One region of the Streptomyces sp. NPDC014891 genome, then DNA from elsewhere that is predicted to be linked to it. Evidence: riboswitches for the same ligand, from Rfam matches in the RefSeq annotation. Region 1 holds a riboswitch; each other region holds the start of a gene.

Region 1 (4,205 bases):
CGCGGCACACCATCGCGTCGGCCTCAACCGGGTGGGGCGCCCGATCCACATCACCCCCGGACGGCGGCTGGCCGAGACCGTGGGCAACGACGACGGGGACATCGTCGTCATGCTGGACGCCCACGAGTCGTTCCGGCAGTTCGCCGGCGGGGGTACGTGGATCTACTGGGGTGCCTACCTCGGCACCCCGGACGAGATCCTGATCTCCGGCCCGCTCGACGAGGTCGCCGACGACATCAGCAGGACGCGGGCCGCGGCCCGGGCGGAGCACGGCTGGATCATGGACACCTACCTGCTCCGGACCAGCCCCGACGACACCGCCGGCTGACCGCCCGGCCGTTCGGGGAGAGGCCGGCGGCGCGCGCTACTGCTCCCGGGCGGGGTCCGCCGTCGTCTCGGGCTCGCTCCTGGCAGCCATTCCTTCTCCGTTCTCCCTGCCGCACTCTCGCGGGGCTCAGAGGCACCCACGACCCGGCCCGCGGCGAGGTGAGGGCCCGGCAGCGGCCCTCACCCCGCCGGCTGCTCAGGCTCCCCAGCGCAGCGCGATGGTGTCGCCCACGTTGATCGTCTTCTCGCGGAGGGCACCGGCGAAGGCGGAGCCGTCGACGCTGACCTTCCAGGTGTTCGAGCCGCTGTTGGCCTTGCCGTTGACCGCGGTGATCGTGCCGGTTCCCGAGGCGGGGGTGACCGAGGTGACGCATCCGGACGGGGTCGCGGCGCTCGTCGCGGCGGCGAGGACGTCGCCGAGCGTCGTGGTCGTCCCCGTGGGCGTGAACGAGACCGAGCACACCTTGAGGTTCCCGGCGCCGTCGTCGACGGTCAGGGCCAGCTTGGTCGCGGTGCCCGCCGTGAAGGTGGGCTGGGCGACCCACTGGGGGGCGCCCGGGGTCGTCGGGACCGGCGGCGCGGCGGTGAAGCCGCCGCCGGCGACCGCGCGCAGGGCGTCGATCGAGGAGTAGGCGGAGGGCGTGGTGTCGGCGGGCTTGTACTTGAAGCCGCCAGCCGGGTTGTACTGGTTGGCGAGGAGGAAGTCGACCGGCGTCTTGCCGGGGACCGTGGTGAAGTCGGCCGACTGCGGGTTGATGCCGCAGGCGTTCAGGCCCGCGACGGCCCAGCCGTTGGAGCTGGTGTTGACGCCGTACAGGGAGTTGAAGGCGCCGGAGGAGGCGACCAGCTTGCCCTTGAGGAAGTTCTTGGCCTGCACGACGTCGGTGTCGGTGTTGGGGACGCCGGAGACGCACAGCGCGGCCATCGCCGCGCCGGTCATGTCGATGTCCCCGGCCGAGGCGAGGCCCGTGGGGTTGTCCTCGACCTTCTGGTAGGTCCAGCCGCCGTCGTTGTGCTGGTTGGCGCGGAGGCGGGTGACGATCGTGTCGGTGAGGGCCTGGGGGATGCGGGCGGCGCCGGCCTGGGTCTTCGCGCCGCGCAGCGCGAGGGCGGCGAAGACGGTGCCGTTGAAGTTCGCGGACGGGCCGAAGTAGCCGGGCTCGGCGGTCTGCCAGTACGCGTAGACGTCCGCGACGAGGTTGCGCGAGGCGGAGACGCGGGCCGGGTCGATGCCCGCGGCGTAGGCGTTGAGCGTGCCGCGCTCGTAGTCCGTGACCACCGGGGTCGCCGACGGCCAGCCGGCCGTCGACAGCAGGTTCCGGTAGACGGTTCTCGCGTTCTTGGTGGTGTCGCCGCCGGGGGCCACGTCGACGACGGCCGTACCGGCGGCCGCGAACGCGCTGAAGGCCCATTCGTTGGAGAGACCGGAGCCGGCGTACGAACCGTCGGCGGCCTGGAGGGACTTGAGGTAGGCGACGCCGTTGGTCTTAGACGTGGCTATCTGCGCGGGCGTGGAGGTCGCGAAGGCGGGCAGCGTGCCGAGGGCGAGGGCGCCGAGCGCCGCGGGCACCGCGAGCGCGAGACGGCGGGAGGGACGGGGAAGGGACATGGGCCTGCTCCTGGAGGTCGGCGGACGCCGGCCGCTCGGCACATGCCCCGCGTCGCCCCGACGGGGCACGGCCGGGGATCTCCGGGGAGCCGCCGTCCGGAACGCGTGGTACGGCTTCTGTACTGCGTCGCCGTATGGGCATTCGGGCTCCGAGACGGCCCCCGCCGCCTCGACACCGTTGCGCGTCAGCTCCGGATTCGCACCGGATTCCCCCACTTGGCAGCCCAGGACGCTACCCGAACGATCACCGTACCGCCAGCAGGACCACGGCAGACGGCCCCGGAGACGCGGCTCCGGATCCCGGTGAGACGGACGGCATATTGACGGCCCTGACGGATCCGTGTTGCACTCCGTCCGATAAGCAGTCAGCACCAGGGGAAGCCGGTCGAATTCCGGCACTGACCCGCAACCGTAGACCCGGATCGTCCCGGGTGAGTCGGAATGCCTGGGGCTGGAACTCAGTACGAGGAACGCCGTCGCGGACTACGGTGTGGTCGTCGCCGCCTCTCCACGGCACCAGAGCCGTGTGGGGGCGCATCGCCACGCACGCGGGCCGCCCGGCAGAGACGAGGGCCGCGGTGGGGACCGAACAGCAGGCGAGACGGTGGTCGAGGGCGAGACGGCGGCTCTTGTCGACCCTGACCGCTTCCCTTCTGACGCTCGGCGCGGGTCTGACCCACCTCACGGCGGCCTCGCCGGCGAGCGCCGACCCGATCGCGAAGTGCACCCGCACCAAGGGCGCCATCGTCGCCGTGGACTTCGGCAAGTGGGGCGGGCCGGTCGTCCGCGGCTGCGACACCACCCCCACCACCGGCTACGAGCTCCTGCAGACGGGCGGGTTCACCACCGAGGGCACCGGCCACGACGGCCCCGCCTTCATCTGCCGCATCGGCAACCGCGCGTTCAACGCCGGGAAGAAGTACCCCACTCCGGCTCAGGAGGACTGCGTCCTCACCCCGCAGGCCACCGCCTACTGGTCGTACTGGATCGCGTCCCCCGGCCAGAGGAAGTGGACGTACAGCCCGCTGGGCGCCATGTCGCGCACGCTCAAGCCGGGCGACGTGGACGCCTGGGTCTTCGGCGGCACGGACATCGGCGGCACCAAGGGCAGGCCGTCGTTCACGCCCGACGACGTCCGCGCGGACGGGGGCGACCCGCCGAACCCCAGCGACCCGCCGGCGCCGAACGTGCCCCCGGGCACCATCGACCTGCCCGCCGCGACCCGCTGGCTCACCGACCGGCTGACCAACGGGCAGCGCGTCGTCAACGACGGCGACACGACGCCCAACTACCTCGCCACCACCGAGGTGTCCTACGCCCTGGCCGCCACCGACAGCGAGCACCCCACCGCCCGCCGGATCGCGGCCTTCCTCGGCCGGCCCGAGCACACCGACGCGTACGCCTACCCGGCCGGCAAGGACGAGGCGCCGGACGCCACCGCCGCCGCCCGCCTCGCCCTCGTCGCCGAGGCCACCGGGAAGGACCCCCGCGACTTCGGCGGCCACGACCTCCTCGGCGACCTGACGGCGAACGTCTGCCTCAGCGGCTCGGACGCGCCCCAGCCCGTGCCCGGCTGCACGACCAAGGGCGACTTCCGCACGACCGGACAGACCGAGGGCCAGGCCCTGGCCGTCATCGCGCTGCTGAACGGAGGCGTCACCCCGCCCGCCGAGTCGGTGACGCGACTGGCTCAACTGCAGTGCGACGACGGCGGTTTCCCCAGCTTCCTGATCCTGGACGGCCAGGTCTGCGAGAGCGAGGCACCGTCCACCGCCCTCGTCGCGCTCGCCCTCCAGCGCGCCGGCGGCCACACCCCGGTGGTCACCAAGGCCCGCTCCTCCCTCAAGAAGGCCCAGTTCAAGACGGGGGCCTGGCCGGCCGCCTCGTACAGCGTCCCGGGCAGCGCCTACGCCACCGGCTGGGTGGCCCAGACCCTGCGCGCCCTGGGCGACCGCGGCCACGCGGACGCGGGGGTCTCCTGGATCTCCCGCCAGCAGTTCCCCGGCGGCGGCTTCGCCTTCGAGGAGGGGACCACGGACCCGCTGCTGTACGCCACGACCGCGGCGGTGATCGCCGGCGCGAAGAGCGACCTGGTGACGCTCACGACGAAGGAGCCCGTCCCGCCGACGACACCGCCGACGACGCCTCCGACCACCCCGCCCACCACGCCTCCCACGACGGGGCCCACCGCTCCCCCGGCCGGTGACGGACCGGACCTGAAGAAGGGCTCGGCCTACCTCGCCGACCACAAGCGGCTGATCCAGGGCCG
Region 2 (4,205 bases), on a different contig from region 1:
AGGGAGGCGAGGACGAAGACGGCGGCGCGGAAGCGGGCGGTGTCCAGGCCCAGGACGGTGGCGCCCTCCTCGCCGACGAGGAGCAGGTCGAGCGGGCGGGCGAGGGTGAGGAGGGCGGCCGTGCCGACCGCGAGGACGGCGGCGGGCAGGACCAGGGTGTCCCAGCGGGCGCTGCCGAGGCCGCCGAGGGACCAGTACAGGGCCTCCTGGAAGTGCTCGGGGCGGCCGGCGAGGACGAGCAGCAGGGTGGCGAGGGCGGACAGGATGTAGGAGACGGCGACTCCGGCGAGGACGAGCCGGGCGCCGGTGAGGGTGCCGCCGCGGCGGGCGAGCCCGTAGACCAGGACGAGGGAGAGCAGGGCGCCCGCGAACGCGCCGACGGGCATGGCGAGGGTGGTGGTCACGCCGCCCAGCAGGCCCGCTCCCCCGCCGGCGACCAGGACGAGGACGGCGCCGGCGGAGGCGCCGGAGGAGATGCCGAGGAGGAACGGGTCGGCGAGCCGGTTGCGGACCAGGGCCTGGAGGACGGCGCCGACGACGGCGAGTCCGGCGCCGACGACCACGCCGAGCAGGACCCGGGGCAGCCGGACGTCGAGGACGATCGTCCGGAACGGGGAGGGGTCGGCGGCGCGTCCGGTGAGGACGTCGAGGACCTGGCCGGGCGGGATGCGGACGGAGCCGAGGGCGAGCGAGGCGATCGCGGCGGCGGCCAGGGCGAGGACGAGTCCGGTGACGACGACCGCGTACCGCAGACGCCCGCCGGCGGGGGCCTTCCCGGGGAGGGCCTTCCCGGCCAGGGCCTTGCCGGGCGGGGCCTTGCCGGCCGGGGGCTTCCCGGCCGGGCCCTTCTCGGGCGCGCCGGGGCGGGCTGGCCGGGCAGGCCCGAACTCGGCGGACGAGCGGGACCCGGCCGCCACGGAGGCGGGACCACCCGGTCGCGTCGGCCCCGTCGTGGGGGCACTCCGTCGCTCGGTGGGGGCCGGGGTCGGCGGCAGGGGCTGCGGCGGGTCTTCCGGTGTGCTCGCCGCGCGGGCGGGCCCCGCGCTCATCGGGCCGGGTGGAGCTGGGCGGCCAGCTTGTCGACGGCCGCGGGGACGCGGACGCCGAGGACGGTGTCGGAGAGCGGCATCACGGCGAACCGGCGGTTCTTGATCGCCGGGACGTCCTTGAGGGCCGGGTCGTCGAGGAGCCGCTGCTTCTTCTGCTCGACGGTGGTGGAGCCGTAGTCGTAGATGACGACGACCTCGGGCTTGCGGGCGACGACCTGCTCCCAGGTGGCGTCGCCGAAGGCCTTGTCGAGGTCGGCGAAGACGTTCCGGCCGCCGGCGCGGGTGATGAGCTCGTTGCCGATGCCCTTGCCGCCGGCGGTGAAGGCGGTCTTGTCGCCGCTGTCGTAGACGAAGACGGAGACCGGCGCGGTGCCCTTGAGCCGCTTCTCGGTGGCGGCGACGGTGGTCCGCGCCTCGCGGACCCAGGTCGTGGCCCGGTCGGGGACGCCGAACGTCCGCCCGACCTCCTCGACTTCGCGGTAGAGGTCGTCCACGGAGGGCGAACCGGAGGGGCAGTACTCGGTGTTGAGGCGGGTGGAGATGCCCGCGCGCTTCAGGTCGTCGCGGCTCCGGCCGTCCTTGCTCGCGAAGGCGGAGGAGTAGCCGCCGTAGACGAAGTCGGGGTTCGCGGCGAGCAGGGCCTCCTTGGAGGGGTACTCCTTCGCGAGGACCGGGACGGAGTCGTACGCCTTCTTGTAGGCGGGGAGGACCGTGTCGTCGAGGTAGGCGGTGCCGACGAGCGACTTCTCCAGGCCGAGGGCGAGCATGACCTCGGTGACGTGCTGGTTCATGGTGACCGCCCGCTTCGGCGGGGCCGTGAAGGTCGTCTTCACACCGCAGTTGGTGACGGTGTACGGGAATCCGGGGGCGGCCCCGGCGTCGGGAGCCTGCTCCGCGGGCGCCGAGCAGGCGGCGAGCAGCGGGAGCAGGAGGACGGCGGGCAGCAGGGTGCGGCGGTGCCTGGACATGGCGGAACGTGCCTCCTCCGGGGATTTCCACGTCCCCGATCGGTGGTGAGAAGGCGGCAGGTCAGTTCCTGGCTTCCGCCTCCCCTCGGGGAAGGCGGTCACAGTGGCGGGACCGTGCCGGATTCGCACCGGCTTCCTGGGTCCTGCCGCCCGTTGGTCCCGGTCAGTGTCTCAGGCGGCGTACTCCTCGACGACCTCGACCTCTTCCTCGGTCACGACGCCCTCGACGATGGTGAAGGAGCGGAACTGGAAGGGTCCGGCGCCGTCGGTGTCGGCGGTGGACACGAGGACGTAGTGGGCCTGGGGCTCGTTGGCGTACGAGATGTCCGTGCGGGACGGGTAGGCCTCGGTCGCGGTGTGCGAGTGGTAGACGATGACGGGCTCCTCGTCCCGGTCGTCCATCTCGCGGTAGAGCTTGAGCAGGTCCGCGGAGTCGAACTCGTAGAAGGTGGGCGAGCGCGCGGCGTTGAGCATCGGGATGAACCGCTCGGGGCGGCCGGTGCCGACCGGTCCCGCGACCACGCCGCAGGCCTCGTCGGGGTGGTCCGCGCGGGAGTGTTCCACGATCTGGTCGTACAGGGCCCGGGTGATGGTCAGCATGCCGACAGGATAAGCCGACGGGCCGTTCCGTACCGGGGAGTGGTACGGAACGGCCCGTATGCCGAGACGGTCGTGGTCAGGGCCGCTTGGGGACGGCCCGGGGCGACCGCCCGCGGGGTCCGGTCAGGACCGCTTGGCGAAGGCGGCGCCCTCGGGGTTGCGGGACTTCAGGACCAGGTAGGAGACGCCCAGGATGAGACCCCAGACCGGGGCCGCGTACAGGGAGACGCGGGCGCCCTCGTCGATGCCCATCATGACGATGACCATGCCGATGAAGAGGAGCGCGAACCAGCTGGTGTACGGGGCTCCCGGGGCCTTGAAGGCGGACTGGGGGAGCTCGCCGCGGTTCGCCTTGGCGCGGTAGCGGATCTGGCAGACCAGGATCATGATCCAGGCCCACATGCCGGAGATGGTGGCGAAGGAGACGACGTACTCGAAGGCCTTGCCGGGGGCGACGTAGTTGATCCAGACGCCGACCAGCATGAGCGAGGCCGAGAAGGTCAGGCCGAGCAGCGGGGTGCCGCTCTTGGTGAGCTTCGTGAAGACCTTGGGGCCCTGGCCGTTGAGCGCGAGGTCGCGCAGCATGCGGCCGGTGGAGTACATGCCCGAGTTGCAGGAGGAGAGGGCCGCGGTCAGCACCACGAAGTTGACGATGGCGGCGCCGACGCCGAGGCCCATCTTCTCGAAGGCGGCGACGAACGGGGAGACGCCCGGCTGGAACTCGGTCCACGGGACGACCGACAGGATCATGATCAGCGCGCCGACGTAGAAGACGGCGATGCGCCACGGCACGGTGTTGATGGCCTTGGGCAGGACGGTCTTCGGATCCTTGGACTCGCCGGCGGTGACGCCGACCAGCTCGACGGCGAGGAAGGCGAACATGACGATCTGCAGGGTCATCAGCGTGTTGCCGATGCCGGTGGGGAAGAAACCGCCCTGGTCCCACAGGTGGGTCACGGAGGCGGTGTCCCCGGCGTCGGAGAAGCCGACGGTGAGGATGCCGGCGCAGATCAGGATCATGCCGATGATGGCGGTGACCTTGACCATGGAGAACCAGAACTCCAGCTCGCCGAAGAGCTTCACGGAGATCAGGTTGGCGCCGTAGAGGATCACGGTGAAGACCAGCGCGGAGATCCACTGCGGGATGTCCCACCAGTACGTCATATAGGTGGCCGCGGCGGTGACTTCGGTGATGCCGGTGACGACCCAGAAGAGCCAGTACGTCCAGCCGGTCACGAAGCCCCAGAAGGGGCCGACGAACTCGCGTGCGTACTCCGCGAAGGAGCCGGACACGGGGCGGTACATGAGGAGCTCGCCGAGGGCGCGCATGATGAAGAAGATGACCAGGCCCGCGATGGCGTACGCGAGGATCAGGCTGGGGCCCGCCTTGGCGATGGCCTTGCCGGCGCCGAGGAAGAGGCCGGTGCCGATGGCACCGCCGATCGCGATCATCTGGATCTGCCGGGCGCCGAGGCCGCGCTGGTAGCCCTCGCCGCCGTCCACGGCCCCGTCGGTGCCGTCGTGCTGCTTGTCGACCTGCACAGAGGTCATGGTGGTGCGCCTTTCTCCATGCTGATCCGCGCGACTA
Region 3 (4,205 bases), on a different contig from region 1:
GCCGATGAAGCCGACGGGTATGCCGAGGACGGCGGCGGGCCTCCCGGCGCCGTCGGCGACCATCTGGAGCAGGTGGAAGAGGGCGGTCGGCGCGTTGCCGATGGCGACGACCGAGCCTTCGAGGCGGTCCCGCCACAGTTCGAGGGCGGCGGCGGAGCGGGTGGTGCCCAGCTCGGCGGCGAGGGCCGGCACGGACGGGTCGGAGAGGGTGCAGACCACGTCGTTGTCGGCGGGCAGCCGCCGCCGGGTGACGCCGCTCGCGACCATCTGCGCGTCGCAGAGGATCGGTGCTCCGGCCCGGAGGGCGGCGCGGGCCCGCGTGACGACCTGCGGCGACCAGGCGATGTCGCGTACGAGGTCGGTCATGCCGCAGGCGTGGATCATCCGGACCGCCACCTGGGCGACGTCGGCGGGCAGGCCCGCCAGATCCGCCTCGGCGCGGATCGTGGCAAAGGACCGGCGGTAGATCTCCGCCCCGTCCTTCTCGTAGTCGAACATCCTGTTGCTCTCGCTCATCTCGTCGTGCGGGCCGCGGTCACGGCTTCGGGCAGGGCGGTACGGGGGGTGGGAACGCCGTTCACCAGGTAGTCGCCGCCGGCGGTGGCGAGGACGTCGGTCCAGACGCCGTGCGGGTGTCCGCAGCGCCGCTCGCACCCGGAGAAGTGCACGGGGAGGACGGGCGGGCCGGATCGGCGCGAGCCGGATCCCGGGGCCGGTTCCGAGCCCGAGCCGGGGCCCGGGGCTGGTCCCGAGCCGGAGCCGGGGCCCGGGGTCGGTCCCGGTGTCGCGTCCTCGCGGACGTCCGCGAGGGACTTGGCGCAGCCCGGCCGTCCGGTGCAGGCGGTGACCCCGGCCCAGGGGGAGTCGGGGCGGGTGATCAGCCCGGCCGCGTCGAGCAGGGGCAGCCGCCCGGGGTCCGTTCCGGCCACGACGACCCCGCGCCAGGGCGTGAGCCGTACCTCGTCGGCGGGGAGCAGCGCCCGCAGCCGGCCGGCGGTGAGCCGGCCGAGCGGGGCGAGCACCGACAGGGCGGCGGGCCCGAGGACGCCGGGCGCGGGGGGAGGGCCGTACGGGAGCGCCGGCGCGGGGACGGATTCCCCGGCGACCCCGCACTCCGCGAGGTCCACGCCGTACCCCGGAGGCAGCTCGCGGACCCGCCAGGCGCCGGTGCCGGCCTCGGCGGCGGCGGCCAGGAAACCGCCCGCCGCGGCCAGCGCGGCCGCGGGCGCGTCGGAGGCCGCGAGCCGGACGGCCCGCCCGCCGACGTGCAGCTCCGCCTCCCCGCCGCCCACTGCGACCAAGGTCACATCGCCGCCGAGTCCGGCGACGTCCCCCCGCCCGTCGTCGAGGACGAAGAGGAACCGGCCGGAGAGCGCCGCCGCCCAGGGCGCGGAGAGCAGGTGGGTGTCGAGCTCCCGGGCCCACAACTGCACGTCGGCCGCGCCGAGTCCGTCGAGGCCCGAGGCCGGCGAGGCGACGATGTTCCGGACGCGTTCGTGGCTGGGGGAGGGCAGCAGGCCGGCCTCGGCGAGGAGCGCCGCCAGCTCGGCCCCGCAGTCGTCGCCGAGACCGCGCAGCTCGGCGTTGCCGCGGGAGGTGACGCTGAGCCGTCCGTCGCCCAGACGCTCCGCGGCGGCCGCCAGGATCTCGACCTGATGTGCCGTCAGGCGCCCTCCGGGAAGCCGGAGTCGGGCGAGGCGGCCGTCGTCGGCGGAGTGCAGGCGCAGCGCCCCGGGGCACGCGTCGCCACGGTCCCTTGTGCGAGGTTCGCCCGGTTCGGGCGTCGGGGGCGGGGTGGGCGGCATGGCGGCGAGCATACCGACGGGGAACCGGCCGACCAGCGGGTGTGATCCGGTCGACCAGCGGGTGTGATCCGGTCGACTCCGCCGCTCCCTGGGGCCCGCCGACGCCACGATCTAGGATGCAGATCGGCATGGGGTCCCAGGACCCCGGGGAGGAAGCCCGGTGAGAATCCGGCGCGGTCCCGCCACTGTGAGCCCGCATCCGCGGGTGAGTCAGGAACTCCCGCCGTCCACACGACCACCCGGGGCGCGGACAACCCCGAGGAAGGCCTGAGCTCGCCATGCTCCTGCTGCTGTCGCACTCCGACACCGACCTGCTCAGCGCCCGCGCGGCCGGCGGTCCGGTGGAGTACCGCTTCGCCAACCCCGCCCGTCTCCCCCTCGCCGACCTGACCGGCCTCCTGGCCGAGGCCGACCTCGTCGTCGTCCGTCTCCTCGGCGGCCTCCGCTCCTGGGAGGACGGCCTCGACGCGGTGCGCGCCGCCGGAAAGCCGGTGGTCGTCCTCAGCGGCGAACAGGCTCCCGACGCGCAGCTGATGGAGGCGTCCACCGTCCCCGTCGGCGTCGCCACCGAGGCGCACGCCTACCTGGCGCACGGCGGCCCGGCGAACCTGGAGCAGCTGGCCCGCTTCCTCTCCGACACCGTGCTGCTCACCGGTCACGGCTTCGAGTCCCCGGCGGCCGCCCCGACCTGGGGCCCGCTGGAGCGCACCGCCCGCGCGACCACCGGCCCCACCGTCGCCGTGCTCTACTACCGCGCCCACCACATGAGCGGGAACACCGCCTTCGTCGGCGTCCTGTGCGACGCGATCGAGGACGCCGGTGCGCGGGCCGTCCCGCTGTACGTGACCTCCCTGCGCGCCCCCGAACCGGAGCTGATCGACAGGCTCCGCACCGCCGACGCGATCGTCACCACCGTCCTCGCGGCGGGCGGCACCAAGCCCGCCGAGGCGCAGGCCGGCGGCGACGAGGAGGCCTGGGACGCGGGCGCGCTCGCCGCGCTCGACGTGCCGATCCTCCAGGCCCTGTGCCTGACCGGTTCGCGCGCCGCCTGGGAGGAGAACGACGAGGGCCTGTCCCCGCTGGACGCCGCCGGACAGGTCGCCGTCCCCGAGTTCGACGGGCGCCTGATCACCGTGCCGTTCTCCTTCAAGGAGATCGACGAGGACGGCCTGCCCGCCTACGTGGCCGACGCCGAGCGCGCCGCCCGTGTCGCCGGGATCGCCGTGCGGCACGCCCGCCTCCGGCACATCCCGAACGCCGAGAAGAGGCTGGCGCTCGTCCTCTCCGCCTACCCGACGAAGCACTCCCGCATCGGCAACGCCGTCGGCCTCGACACCCCGGCCTCCGCCGTGTCGCTGCTGCGCCGGCTGATCGCCGAGGGGTACGACTTCGGGCCCGAGGCGGACCTGCCGGGCGTGGTCTCCGGCGACGGCGACGAGCTGATCTACGCCCTCATCGAGGCCGGCGGCCACGACCAGGACTGGCTGACGGAGGAGCAGCTCGCCAGGAACCCGGTCCGCATCCCGGCCGCCGACTACAAGCGCTGGTACGCGACGCTCCCGGAGGAGCTGCGGACCCACGTCGAGGAGCACTGGGGCCCGGCGCCCGGCGAGATGTTCCTCGACCGCTCGCGCAATCCGGAGGGCGACATCGTCCTCGCCGCCCTCCGCCGGGGGAACCTGCTGGTCCTCATCCAGCCGCCGCGCGGCTTCGGCGAGAACCCGATCGCGATCTACCACGACCCCGACCTCCCGCCGTCCCACCACTACCTGGCCGCCTACCGCTGGATCGCCGCCCGCGCCGAGGACGGCGGCTTCGGCGCCGACGCCATGGTGCACCTGGGCAAGCACGGCAACCTGGAGTGGCTGCCCGGCAAGAACGCCGGCCTTTCCGCCGCCTGCGGCCCCGACGCGGCCCTCGGCGACCTCCCGCTGATCTACCCGTTCCTCGTCAACGACCCGGGCGAGGGCACCCAGGCCAAGCGGCGCGTGCACGCGACGCTCGTCGACCACCTGGTGCCGCCGATGGCGCGCGCCGACTCGTACGGCGACATCGCGCGCCTGGAGCAGCTCCTCGACGAGTACGCGCAGATCTCCTCGATGGACCCGGCGAAGCTGCCCGCGATCCGCGCCCAGATCTGGACGCTGATCCAGGCCGCCAAGCTCGACCACGACCTGGGCCTGGAGCAGCGTCCGGAGGACGACGGCTTCGACGACTTCCTGCTGCACGTCGACGGCTGGCTGTGCGAGGTCAAGGACGCGCAGATCCGCGACGGTCTGCACGTCCTCGGCGGCGCCCCGGTGGGCGAGGCCCGGGTCAACCTGGTCCTCTCCATCCTGCGCGCCCGCCAGATCTGGGGCGGCACACAGGCGCTGCCCGGTCTGCGCGAGGCCCTGGGCC
Region 4 (4,205 bases), 420 kb from region 1:
CGATCTCGGTGGTGAAGGTGACCGTCAAGAACGCGGGGCCCGACCGCATGCGCTCCCTGAAGGTGTCCTTCGCCGGGCCGGTGGGCTGGGCGGTGCAGCCGGCCGAACGCACCGTGAGCGGCGCCCTGTCCGCCGGCCAGTCCGTCGTCACCGAGTTCAGGATCCAGGTTCCGGAGCAGCGACCGGGGTTCGCGATCCGTACGTTCACCGCTGCCGCGACGTACAAGGGCGGTGACGGTGCCGGCTCCGCCACCGGCACGCTGTCCCAGCGCACGGGCGAGCCGCTGGCCGATCTCAAGGCCGCCTACAACGGGGTCGCCGTCACCGACGAGTCCGACACCGCGCCCGGCGACTACGACGGCGAGGGCAACAGCTTCTCCGCCCAGAAGCTCGCGGCCGTCGGCCTGACCCGCGGCGCGTCCGTGAGCGCGCTGGGCGCGAAGCTGACCTGGCCGGACGTGCCGAGCGGCACGAAGGACAACGTGGCGAGTGCCGGACAGGCGGTCACGCTGAGCGGGCAGGGCAGCCGGCTCGTCTTCCTCGGGTCGGGCGTCGGAAGCGGTGCGGCGGGAACGGCCACCGTCTACTACCGGGACGGGACCTCCGCCAAGGGTTCCTTCGGCTTCCCCAACTGGTCCTTCTCCCCCGCCGATGCGCACGGCGCGACGCTGGTCGCGTCGTCCGACGGCCGGAACCGCCCGAGCGGGTACGGGAACGCCGGTATCGCCTACCGCGTGTTCGCCCACTCCATCCCCCTCGACGCGGCGAAGCAGGTCGACTTCGTCGTCCTGCCGGACAACAGCGGCATCCATGTCTTCGACATGGCCATCGCCCCCTGATGTCCCTCGCGTGACCACGCTCCGCTCGGCCGCCCCCGTGCCTTTCGGTCCGGGGGCGGCCGACGTCCGGCGGACGGCCCTCCGGCACCACCGATGTCGGTGCGCGTCTCCAGGGGCCTCACTGCGACGTAGATGCAGGCGGTTGCGCCGTACGGGCCGTCGTCGTGAAGCGAACGAACCCCGGATCCCCTTCCAGCGCCCGCCGACCGTCTCACCGCCTTCCGAACGACCGTGTACCGCGGTGGGCGGACCCTGGGGCCGGGGGGCTCGGCAGGGCTTCTTTCTCTCGGGTGCGGGAGAATCGGGCGATGGACCGATCCGACGATGACGCACGGCCCGACCGGCCTCTCGACGCGCCTCGGCCTTCGTGGGCCGTGGCGTACGACGGGGGCCGACCGGAGGGCGGGCGCGCCTGCGACCATGTCGCGGCTCTCCCTCTAGCGCCGGATGCGCCGGCCGAGGCATGCGCCGATTGCCTGTCCTCGGGTGGGAGTTGGCGGCGGCTGCTCTGGTGCGCGACGTGCGGACACGTCGGTTGCTGTGACAGCTCGCCTGGGCGGCACGCGTACCGGCATCACGAAAGGACCGGGCATCCGGTCGCGCTGACGCTGTCCGCGGACGAGGACTGGGCCTGGTGTTACGAGGACGAGGTCTACCTCGTGCGTTGAACCGCCCGCGGACGGGCGACCCGGCGGGCGTACGCGGCGCCCTCGCACGGTCGTACCGCCCCGCGTACGCCCGGGCGTGCCCGGGGCCGCCCCGGCGCGATGCCGTTCGCCGAGGCGGCGTGAGCCGTCAGAAAGCCGGGCCCGGTGCCGGTACGGGCCCGGGCAGGGGCCCGGGGTGCGGGCCGGGCTCCGGGCGCGGATCGCCCGGCTGGGGGTCCGGACCGGGCTGCGGCGGAGTCGGGGGTACCGGGTCGGGCCCGCCGGGCGTGGGCACCGGGCCGGGGACCGGCCCCGGCTGCGGGCCGGGACCAGGGCCGGGGACCGGGGTGGGGCTCGGAGGCACCGGATCGGGCGGCGGTGTGCCCAGTTCCGTCGTCCCCGCGTGCCAGGGCTCGCGACCGGGCTCCGGCGGTGGCCCCGTCGGGCCGGGAGGGACAGGACGCGTGGGGGGCGCCAGTTCCGGATCCGACGGGTCCGGCAGATTCGGACGGCCGGTCCGTACGTCGCTTCCCATGATCACACCGCCTTACCGGGTAGGGAGGGATGCTGTTCTCCTCCCCCACTCGGCTGCCCGGAGAGATCCTTCTCATGCGCCCACGAGGGCAGGTGCACCCGGGCGGCGGCACGGGCGTGCGGAGGTACGCGCTTCCGTTCTGCGGCTGCCGGGTCGCGATCCACCGGCCGGCCGTTCGCAGGCGAGAGCGGCGACCAGACGGCCCTCACCTGGGATTCCTTCCGGCGGGCGGCCCTCCGGGCCCAAGATCGCCCTGTGGTAGTTTGCCCGGGCCAGTCGTACCCCTGTACGTATCGACACGATATGTGCGCGGGTCAGGGAATCCGGTGGGAATCCGGAGCTGACGCGCAGCGGTGAGGGTGACGGGCGGAGCAGCGGCCACTGGGTCCCGACGGGCCCGGGAAGGCGTTCCGTCCGGACGACCCCGAGTCCGAAGACCTGCTGGCGCCCCGGACGGCGTGCCGTCGTCCGGGAAGCACCGTACGACAGGCTCCGCGCATGAGCCCTGACGCAGAAGGACTCCTCCTGTGCCCCTCGCCCCCCGTTTCCGTGCCGCCGTGCTGCTCGTGGCCGCCGCCGCCCTCGTCTCCGGCTGCGGCGGCACCACCAGGGCGGACGCGCCCGAGGCGAAGCAGGCGGGCCCCGGCCATCCCGTCCGTCTGGACAACTGCGGACAGCGGGTCGAGATCGACCACGTCCCCCGCCGGGCTGTCGCCCTGGACCAGGGATCGGCCGAGATCCTGCTCTCCCTCGGCCTCGCCGACCGCATGGTGGGCACCGCCACCTGGACCGATCCGGTCCTCGGCGGGCTGGAGAAGGCGAACGCGACCGTGCCCCGGCTCGCCGACCGCTACCCGTCCTTCGAGAAGGTCCTCGACGTCGAACCGGACTTCGTCAGCGCGTCCTTCCTGTACACCCTCGGCAAGGGCGGCGTGGCCCCGCGGGAGCGGTTCACGAAGCTCGGCGTGCCCACCTACCTCTCCCCCGGCGACTGCGTCGGCAAGGACAACGGCGGCGGTGGCGACGGTGTGCGGACGAGTCCACTGACCATGGACACCGTGTACGGGGAGATCAGGGACCTCGCCCGCGTCTTCGGTGTGCCGGAGCGCGGGGAGAAGCTCGTGGGCGAGCTCCGGGCCCGGGTCGGGAAGGCCACGGCCGGCGCGGACTTCGGCGACGCGTCCGTCCTCTACTGGTTCTCCGACTCGCAGGGACCGTACATGGCCGGCTGCTGCGGCGCTCCCGGCATCGTCAGCGGGGCGCTCGGTGTGAAGAACGTCTTCGACGACACGAAGGAGGAGTGGCCGCAGATCAACTGGGAGACCGTCGCCGACCGCGATCCCGACGTGCTGGTGATCGCCGATCTGACCCGCCGGGCGCAGTCGGCGGAGAGCGCCGCGAAGAAGATCGAGTTCCTGGAGTCGCACGCGGTCACCCGGAACATGACGGCGGTGCGGAACAGGCGGTACGTGATCCTCAGCGGTCAGGCCATGAACCCCACCATCCGCACGGTCGAGGGCATCGAGAAGGTCTCCGCCGCGCTCAAGACGTACGGTCTCGCGAAGTGACCCGGCCGGGGCTGGAGACGGCGGACCCGCCGGACCGGGATCAGGCAGACCGGCCCGTCGCGGTGGGCCGGCCGGTGCGTGCCTCCGCCCGCTCGTCCCGGGCCCTCGCGCCGGTGGCCGCGGTCGGCGGGGTCGTCCTGCTGTGCGCATCGGTCGCCGTCGCCCTCACGATCGGTCCGGCCGACATCCGCGTCTCGGACTCCTGGTCCGTCGTGGCCGCCCGCCTCGGCGGGAGCCCGTCCGGGCTGAGCGCGATCCGCGACGGCATCGTCTGGGAGCTGAGGCTGCCGCGTACCCTCCTCGCGGCCGTGTGCGGCGCCGGACTCGCGGTCTGCGGCGCGGTCCTCCAGTCGCTGCTGCGCAACCCGCTCGCCGACCCGTTCGTCCTCGGCGTCTCCTCCGGGGCCTCGACCGGTGCGGTGGCCGTCATCGTCCTCGGCGCCGGCGGGGGCCTGCTCTCCGTGACCGGGGGCGCGTTCCTCGGCGCGCTCTGCTCCTTCGCCCTGGTGCTTGTCCTCAGCCACACGCTGGGCGGGTCGACCGACCGCGTCGTGCTGGCCGGGGTGGCGGCGATGCAGCTCTTCTCCGCCCTCACCTCGTTCGTCGTGATGACCGC

The links. A riboswitch is a leader RNA that binds a small molecule or an ion and turns the genes downstream of it on or off. The one in region 1 is predicted to bind cobalamin.
Region 2: linked by a shared signal. The riboswitch ahead of ACF09E_RS07990 (ABC transporter substrate-binding protein) and the one ahead of ACF09E_RS14585 (prenyltransferase/squalene oxidase repeat-containing protein) in region 1 are both predicted to bind cobalamin.
Region 3: linked by a shared signal. The riboswitch ahead of cobN (cobaltochelatase subunit CobN) and the one ahead of ACF09E_RS14585 (prenyltransferase/squalene oxidase repeat-containing protein) in region 1 are both predicted to bind cobalamin.
Region 4: linked by a shared signal. The riboswitch ahead of ACF09E_RS12720 (ABC transporter substrate-binding protein) and the one ahead of ACF09E_RS14585 (prenyltransferase/squalene oxidase repeat-containing protein) in region 1 are both predicted to bind cobalamin.

The regions. Positions count from the first base shown of each region.
Region 1 covers NZ_JBIBWF010000004.1:599,473-603,677, forward strand. Annotated here, with positions in the region: gene cobF (precorrin-6A synthase (deacetylating)) at 1-328, shown strand, start outside; gene ACF09E_RS14580 (hypothetical protein) at 524-1,936, opposite strand; cobalamin riboswitch at 2,073-2,149, opposite strand; cobalamin riboswitch at 2,266-2,404, shown strand; gene ACF09E_RS14585 (prenyltransferase/squalene oxidase repeat-containing protein) at 2,515-4,205, shown strand, end outside.
Region 2 covers NZ_JBIBWF010000002.1:760,302-764,506, forward strand. Annotated here, with positions in the region: gene ACF09E_RS07985 (FecCD family ABC transporter permease) at 1-797, opposite strand, end outside; gene ACF09E_RS07990 (ABC transporter substrate-binding protein) at 1,046-2,017, opposite strand; cobalamin riboswitch at 2,055-2,183, opposite strand; gene ACF09E_RS07995 (Mov34/MPN/PAD-1 family protein) at 2,189-2,617, opposite strand; gene ACF09E_RS08000 (amino acid permease) at 2,741-4,168, opposite strand.
Region 3 covers NZ_JBIBWF010000008.1:141,584-145,788, forward strand. Annotated here, with positions in the region: gene ACF09E_RS23300 (precorrin-8X methylmutase) at 1-516, opposite strand, end outside; gene ACF09E_RS23305 (cobalamin biosynthesis protein CobG) at 513-1,817, opposite strand; cobalamin riboswitch at 1,919-2,044, shown strand; gene cobN (cobaltochelatase subunit CobN) at 2,084-4,205, shown strand, end outside.
Region 4 covers NZ_JBIBWF010000004.1:181,797-186,001, forward strand. Annotated here, with positions in the region: gene ACF09E_RS12710 (NEW3 domain-containing protein) at 1-839, shown strand, start outside; gene ACF09E_RS12715 (UBP-type zinc finger domain-containing protein) at 1,214-1,507, shown strand; cobalamin riboswitch at 2,300-2,463, shown strand; gene ACF09E_RS12720 (ABC transporter substrate-binding protein) at 2,549-3,589, shown strand; gene ACF09E_RS12725 (FecCD family ABC transporter permease) at 3,664-4,205, shown strand, end outside.